2 regions of the Streptomyces sp. NPDC000880 genome follow, and region 1 is predicted to be linked to the other one. Evidence: riboswitches for the same ligand, from Rfam matches in the RefSeq annotation. Region 1 holds a riboswitch; the other holds the start of a gene.
What was found. A riboswitch is a leader RNA that binds a small molecule or an ion and turns the genes downstream of it on or off. The one in region 1 is predicted to bind cobalamin.
Positions count from the first base shown of each region.

Region 1 (3,789 bases):
GGTGCGCAGCGCGTCCCAGCGCTCCGGCCAGTTGAGCGCCACGTCGTAGTGGTCGGGGTGCAGCATGCCACGGGCCGCGCGGGTCTGGGACCAGGCGGGCAGCGGGCCGTTGCGCTCGGCGAGGTCGCAGGACGCCTCGTAGGCGGCGAGCATGATCCGCTCGGCGATCTTCGTGGACAGCGCCTTCGCCTCGGGCGAGTCGAAGGGGAGGCGGAGCTTGAAGAAGACGTCCTGCAGACCCATCGCACCCAGGCCCACCGGACGCCACTTGGCGTTGGAGCGGCCTGCCTGCTCGGTCGGGTAGAAGTTGATGTCGACGACCCGGTCGAGGAAGGTCACGGCGGTACGGACGGTCTCGTCCAGCCGCTCCCAGTCGATGTCTCCCGACGCGAGCACGAACGAACCGAGGTTGACCGAGCCGAGGTTGCAGACGGCCGTCTCCCCGTCGTCCGTCACCTCCAGGATCTCGGTGCACAGGTTCGAGGAGTGGACCGTGTGGCCCGGCTCCGCCGTCTGGTTCGCGGTGCGGTTGGAGGCGTCCTTGAAGGTCATCCAGCCGTTGCCGGTCTGGGCGAGCGTACGCATCATCCGGCCGTACAACTCCCGCGCGGGGATGGTCCTGCGGGCGAGTCCCCCGGCCTCCGCCTCGCGGTACGCCGCGTCGAACTCGTCGCCCCACAGGTCGACCAGATCCGGCACATCGGAAGGTGAGAACAGCGACCAGTCGGCGTCGGCCTCGACGCGGCGCATGAACTCGTCCGGGATCCAGTGCGCGAGGTTGAGGTTGTGCGTACGCCGCGCGTCCTCACCGGTGTTGTCGCGCAGCTCCAGGAACTCCTCGATGTCCGCGTGCCAGGTCTCCAGGTAGATCGCGGCGGCGCCCTTGCGCCGGCCGCCCTGGTTCACGGCCGCGACCGAGGCGTCGAGGGTCTTCAGGAACGGCACGATGCCGTTGGAGTGGCCGTTGGTGCCGCGGATCAGTGAACCGCGGGCGCGGATGCGGGAGTAGGAGAGGCCGATGCCGCCCGCGTGCTTGGAGAGGCGCGCGACCTGGTGGTAGCGGCTGTAGATCGAGTCGAGCTCGTCCATCGGGGAGTCCAGCAGATAGCACGAGGACATCTGCGGGTGGCGGGTGCCGGAGTTGAAGAGGGTGGGCGACGAGGGGAGGTAGTCGAGGCGGCTCATCAGCCCGTACAGCGCCGCGACTTCGTCCAGGGCGCGCGCGGAGGTGTCCTCGGCCAGTCCGCAGGCGACGCGCAGCATGAAGTGCTGCGGGGTCTCGATCACCTGGCGGGTGAGGGGGTGCCGGAGCAGATAGCGGCTGTAGAGGGTGCGCAGCCCGAAGTAGCCGAAACGGTCGTCGGCGTCCTGGTCCATCAGAGCGTCGAGACGGGCGGCGTGGAGCGTGACGAACTCGGCCGTGCGGTCGGCGATCAGGCCCTCCCGGTGGCCGACCGCGACCGAAGCGGAGAAGGACACCGCGCCCTGTCCGGCGGCCTCGTCCGCGATGTGACGGGTCAGCAGGCGGGCGGCGAGCCGGGAGTAGGCCGGGTCCTCGGAGATCAGCCCCGCGGCGGCGTCGGTGGCGAGGCTGCGCAACTCGGCCGCGTCCGACCGGGCGTTGCGGCCGCGCAGCGCGGCGGCGGCGACGCGTCCCGGGTCAGTGTCCGGCAGATCGGCGGTGAGATCGGTCAGGGTCCGCAGAAGCGCGGTCCCGGGGCCGTCGACAGCATGCTCTGCGATGCCTGAAGCCGGATCGGCTGGCGCGATGGTCACGTGGTGCTCTCCCTCGCTCGGCTCTGGGCCGGCGGGGGAGGGGAGGGCCGCGGGGGCGTACGTACCCGGAAAATGGCAGCACACCGCACGGCATCCACCGACCCAACCGCGAGGCCCGGATGTCTCGGCACCCGGTTCGGTCGAGCCGGATGCACCGTCGGCAGGTCTTCGGACTGGTGGGTACGACAAAGCGCACCACAGCACACCGTTGCGGGACAGTTCCGGATTCCCACCGGATTCCCCTGCGGCGACAGCGAGCATGAGCATACATGTGGGGGCCGCTGGATGCGGCACCCCCCACATGTTGTGTCGTAGCGGGCTACAGCTCCAACGCGTAGGTCAGCAGGGTGATCCCGGGGACGGGCTCCCAGTCCCGGTCGGGCGTACGGACGAAGCCCATCCGCTCGTAGATCCGGTGGGCGGCGAGCATGCCGTGCTGCGTCGACAGCACGAGCCGCCGGCACCCCTCGACGCTTCGGGCGCGTTCGACGCACGCCCGCACAAGGGCCTCGCCGGCACCCCGTCCACGGGCCTGCTCGGCGACTGCGAGCATCCGGAACTCGGCCTCGCCACAGCGGGCGATATCGGCCCACTCCCCGCCGCCCGAGACAAAGGTCACGCCACCCAGCAGGCGGCCGCGACCGTCGACGGCGACGAGCACCTCGGCCTCGGCGGCCCGCCGCGCCACATCCCGCAGCACATGCAGATACGAATCGTCCTCGCCGAAGTGCAGCAGCCCGTCGCCCAGATAGGCATGGGCGGTGATCTCGCCCAGCTCGGTGTACTCCTTCGGCCGCACTGCCCTGATGGTGATGTCCATGGGCGCAGTGTGGACCGGGTCAGCCGCTCACGCCCACCTCATTGTTGGGGGCGCCGTCGCCGGCCGGGGGCAGGTCGCCGCGCTCGACGGGCGTTTGTCCGCCGACGTCCCCGGCCGGGGGCAGGACCTCGTCCAGCTCACGGTCGTCGGCGAGGTGGGCCGCCTCGGCGGCCTCGCGCAGGACGTCGCGCTCCACCTGAGTGCCGGCGCTGATCTGGATCCGCAGACCGTTCTCCGTACGGACGTACTCATGGCCGCTGTCCGAGGTGCGGTACCAGCCCTTGCCGTCCTTCGCGCAGGGTGCGCCGGCCGGTCCGACCGCGCCCGTGGCCGACCCCATCGGGAGTCCGGCGCAGTTCGCCTCGTCCACCTCGCCCCGGTCGACCAGGAGCGTGATCTGCCCACCGGTCTTCGAGACATACGTGGCCGAGAAGCCGTCGCCGCCGATGACACCCACAGACTGCCGCGCCAGCTCGAAGCCGTCGGACCGCGTCACATACACATGCTCGGGCAGGGTCTGCAGCGCGCGGGCGCGCGCCTCAAGCTCGGACCGCTCGGGCACGGGACCGCTGGTGCTCCCCGTACCGTCGCTGCCCCGAGTGCCGCTGTTGACCGCTGCCTCCGTCCCGCAGCCGGCAAGGGCGAGGGTGAGCAGCACAAGCGACAAACGCGCGCGACGTCTCATGCGCACATTCTTTCGCAGGTACGGCGAGGGCCGCCGCGTTCTCCCGTGGGAAGCGCGACGGCCCTCGACCGGGTGAGGCCCGGTGACCGGGTCGGTCTCAGTGACCGGCGCCCGCGGTGGCCTTCGGCAGCTCCACCTGTACACCCGGGTCGCCCGCGTCCGCCGTGTAGTCCGACGGGCTCGTCTCGTCGACGCCCTCCGGCGCCTTCGCCGCCCGCAGCACGAACGTCAGGACCACCGTCACCACGGCGTTCAGCACGAACGCCGTCAGGCCGATGTAGCCGATCTCGCCGATACCCGGGATCTCTGCCGACGAGCCCCCGAAGTGCTTCTGGGTCGGGCTCGCCACTCCGTACGCGGCCGCCGTGCCGTAGATCATGCCGACCGCCCAGCCCGCCAGCAGCGCCCAGCGGTGGAACCAGCGCGTGAACAGGCCGCCCACCAGCGCCGGCAATGTCTGGAGGATCCAGATGCCGCCGAGAAGCTGGAAGTTGATCGCCACCGTCTT
Region 1 covers NZ_JBSFMS010000089.1:20,990-24,778, forward strand. The annotation lists gene ACWDO5_RS24945 (ribonucleoside-diphosphate reductase subunit alpha) at 1-1,776, opposite strand, end outside; cobalamin riboswitch at 1,919-2,043, opposite strand; gene ACWDO5_RS24950 (GNAT family N-acetyltransferase) at 2,096-2,596, opposite strand; gene ACWDO5_RS24955 (hypothetical protein) at 2,616-3,281, opposite strand; gene mctP (monocarboxylate uptake permease MctP) at 3,379-3,789, opposite strand, start outside.

Region 2 (3,789 bases), on a different contig from region 1:
GCCGAGCGCCTCGCCGACGGGCCTGGCCAGTGTCTTGTCGACGGCGAACCGGATGCGTACGGGCAGCAGGCCGAGGCCCGGGACACGGCCGGCCCGTGACTCGACCTCGTCGTCGATGTGCTCGCCGAGCAGCTGGAAGCCGCCGCAGATGCCCAGTACGGGCCTGCCCTCGGCCGCTCGCCGCTTCAGCGCGTCCGCGAGGCCCCGCTCGCGCAGCCACTCCAGGGCGCGCACAGTCCCACGGGTGCCCGGCACGACCACCAGGTCGGCGTCGACGAGTTCCTCGGACCGGTCCACGAACCGCACGACGACGCCTGGTTCGGCGGCCAGGGCGTCCACGTCGGTGAAGTTCGACATCAGCGGCAGCGCGCACACGGCGACGCGCAGCACGTCCTCGCCGACGGGCGGCGCGACCACCGACTCCCGTACCGCGCCGCGCAGAGAGACGTGCAGCCCGTCCTCCTCGTCGATGCCGAGGCCGTGCGCGAAGGGCAGCACTCCGTACGTGTGCCGCCCGGTCAGCCCGTGCAGCATCTGCAGGCCCGGCTCGAGCAACGACACATCGCCCCGGAACTTATTGACCAAGTAGCCCGCGACCAGCGCCTGGTCCTCGGCGCCGAGCAGCGCCGTCGTACCGAAGAAGGAGGCGAAGACGCCGCCGCGGTCGATGTCTCCGACGACCAGCACCGGGAGCTGTGCGGCCCGTGCGATGCCCATGTTCACGATGTCCGTACGCCGCAGATTGATCTCGGCCGGACTGCCCGCCCCCTCGCAGATCACGGCCTCATACGTGCCCCGCAGCTCTTCCAGGCACTCCACGACCGTACTCAGCAGGGCTTCCTGCCGCCCGCCGTGGTAACCGCGGGCACTCAGCTCGCCGACCGGCCTGCCCATCAGCACGACCTGGCTGGAGCGGTCGCTGCCCGGCTTGAGCAGCACCGGGTTCATCAGTGCGGTCGGCTCCACGCGCGCGGCCTGCGCCTGCATGGCCTGCGCCCGCCCGATCTCCGCGCCTTCGCGCGTCACGAACGAATTGAGCGACATGTTCTGCCCCTTGAAGGGCGCGACCTTCACTCCCTGCCGTACGAGCCACCGGCAGATCCCGGCCGTGACGACGCTCTTGCCCGCGTCGGAGGTGGTTCCGGCGACCAGCAGCCCCCCGGCCTTCCGCCTGCTCATCCTCGCCCCTTTCCGGCGCGCCGCACGCGCAGCGCGTGCCCCGCCACGCGGCCCGCCGCGCAGGCCGCCAGTGTCAGCCAGCCGACGCGGCGCGAGAGCCGCACGGCACGTTCGATGTCGCCGAACTGCACCGGGCGGCCCGTGCCGTTGAGTACGGGACGGTGCTCGACGCGTCCGCCGTACGAGAGGGTTCCGCCCAGCCGTACGCCGAGCGCCCCAGCGAACGCCGCCTCCACCGGGCCCGCGTTCGGACTCGGATGCTTCTTCGCGTCGTCCCGCCATGTCCGTACGGCTCCGCGCGGGTCCTGGCCGGCGAGCACCGCCAGACCCGCGGTGAGCCGGGCGCCCGGCCAGCCGGCCACATCGTCGAGGCGCGCCGAGGCCCAGCCGAACCGACGGTATCTGCGCGACTTGTGGCCGACCATCGCGTCCAGCGTGTTGACCGCCCGGAAACCCACCAGACCCGGCACACCCGCGAGGGCTCCCCAGACCAGCGCGCCCACCACCGCGTCGGAGGTGTTCTCCGCGACGGATTCCACGACGGCGCGGGCGATCTGCTGCTCGTCCAGGCTCTGCGGGTCTCGACCGCACAGATGCGGCAGCCGCTCCCTCGCCACCTCCACGTCCCCGGCGGCGAGCGCGCCGCCGACGGCCCGCGCCTCACGGCCCAGCGATGTGCCGCCGACGACGGCCCAGGTGGCGGCGGCGGTCAGCGCGACGGACGCGGCGGAGCGGCCCTGTATCCCGCGGGCGAGGAGCGCGGCGGCAGCCGCGGCGCCCCCGGCGCACACGGCGGTGTGCAGCGCGCCCCAGCCACGGTGGTCGCGCCACAGAACACGCTCGACGGCGCCCGCCGCCCGTCCGAACGCGGCGACCGGATGCCCCCGGCGAGGGTCGCCGAGCAGCAGGTCGCCGACCAGGCCGGCGGCAGCGCCGTACGCGAAAGTGCGGTCGGCACGCATGGGTTCAGGCCGACATTTCGCCTGGAAGGGCCCTCGTACTCACAGCAGGAACTGAACCGCAGCCGCGCATGGCGATATGTCCTCACTCAGGGTGTCCGCGCCCTGGTTCGACGTGATCGGCGGTGAGAGTTCCTGGCTTCCGGGGGAGTGCTCCCCGGTGACAGTGGCGGGACCGCGCCGGATTCGCACCGGCTTCCTCTTCTGCCGCCGTAGATGGCTTCGGCAGTCCACCACGTGCGGGAACGCCCGTCAACTCGCCTTTGACCTGCGGTGGGACAGTGTGCCGAGCCCCACATCGAAGGCCCAGCAGAGCGCCGGGCCGGGTCACCCGAAGGGGTACCCGGCCCGGCCTTGTGCTCAGTGGTGCTGAGTGAGCCGCCGTCAGACGACGATCAGATAGATCCCGTACGCCACGGCCGCCGCGCAGAGTGCGAAGCAGGCGTACGCGCCCGTGCGCGCCAGGACCGCGGAGCCGCCGCCCCCTGCGGTCGCCGACTCCTGCTTGGTCAGGCCCACGACGCCCAGGGTGAACAGGCCCACCAGGGCGACGGTGGCGACGAGGCTCACGCCGAAGACGGAGCCGAGTGCTGCCCAGTCGATGTTCATGCTGATCTGTCCTTACACCGTGGCCGGCTGCGTCGTCGGCTCGGAGTCGGCCGCGTGGGGCTGAGCCGGGATGGTCGTCTTGAAGTCCTGCGCGGGCGTGCCGGCCGGCGGCGGGCTGACGGCCGCGACGGCGGCTGTCACAGCACCGGCGGGCTCGGCGTCGCCGGCCACGTCGTTGACATTGGTGTGGTCGACCACCTGGCGGCGGGAGACGAACCAGATGGCGGCGCAGGCGCCGATCAGGAAGGCCGCGACGGCGGCGACACCCCAGTCGCCCTGCTTGGTCACGAACTCCGAGCCCGCGGCGACCAGACCGGCGGCCGGCAGGGTCAGGCCCCAGGCGACGAACATCCGGGTGGCGGTGGACCAGCGGACCACGCCGCCCTTGCGGCCGAGCCCCGCGCCCATCACGGCGCCGGAGCAGGAGTGCGTGGTCGACAGCGAGAAGCCGAGGTTGGAGGAGGCGAGGATGACGCTGGCCGCGCTGGTCTGGGCGGCGAAGCCCTGCTGCGGCTGGAGGTCGGTCAGGCCCTTGCCCATGGTGCGGATGATGCGCCAGCCGCCGAGGTAGGTGCCCAGCGCGATCGCGAGACCGGCGGCGAGGATGACCCACAGCGGAGGGTTGGAGCCGGGGGAGAGCACGCCGCCGGCGACGAGCGCCAGCGTGATGATGCCCATGGTCTTCTGTGCGTCGTTGGTGCCGTGGGCCAGGGAGACCAGGCCCGCCGAGGTGATCTGGCCGGCGCGGTAGCCCTTCGCGGTGGCCTTCTCGTCGGCGTTCCTGCCGATCCTGTACGTCAGCCGGGAGGCCAGGAACGCGGCGATGCCGGCGACCAGCGGGGCGGCGATCGCGGGGATCAGCACCTTGGTGACGACGGTTCCGCCGTTGACTCCGCCGACGCCGACGGAGGCGATGGTGGCGCCGATCAGTCCGCCCATGAGGGCGTGCGAAGAGCTGGACGGCAGACCGATCAGCCAAGTCATCAGGTTCCACAGGATGGCGCCGACGAGCGCCGCGAAGATGACCTCTGGTGTGATGCCG
Region 2 covers NZ_JBSFMS010000118.1:14,717-18,505, forward strand. The annotation lists gene ACWDO5_RS28620 (cobyric acid synthase) at 1-1,179, opposite strand, end outside; gene ACWDO5_RS28625 (cobalamin biosynthesis protein) at 1,176-2,141, opposite strand; cobalamin riboswitch at 2,246-2,388, opposite strand; gene ACWDO5_RS28630 (hypothetical protein) at 2,523-2,747, opposite strand; gene ACWDO5_RS28635 (anion permease) at 2,760-3,789, opposite strand, start outside.
Region 2: it holds a riboswitch for cobalamin, as region 1 does, so the genes downstream of both, ACWDO5_RS28625 (cobalamin biosynthesis protein) here and ACWDO5_RS24945 (ribonucleoside-diphosphate reductase subunit alpha) in region 1, are expected to answer to the same signal.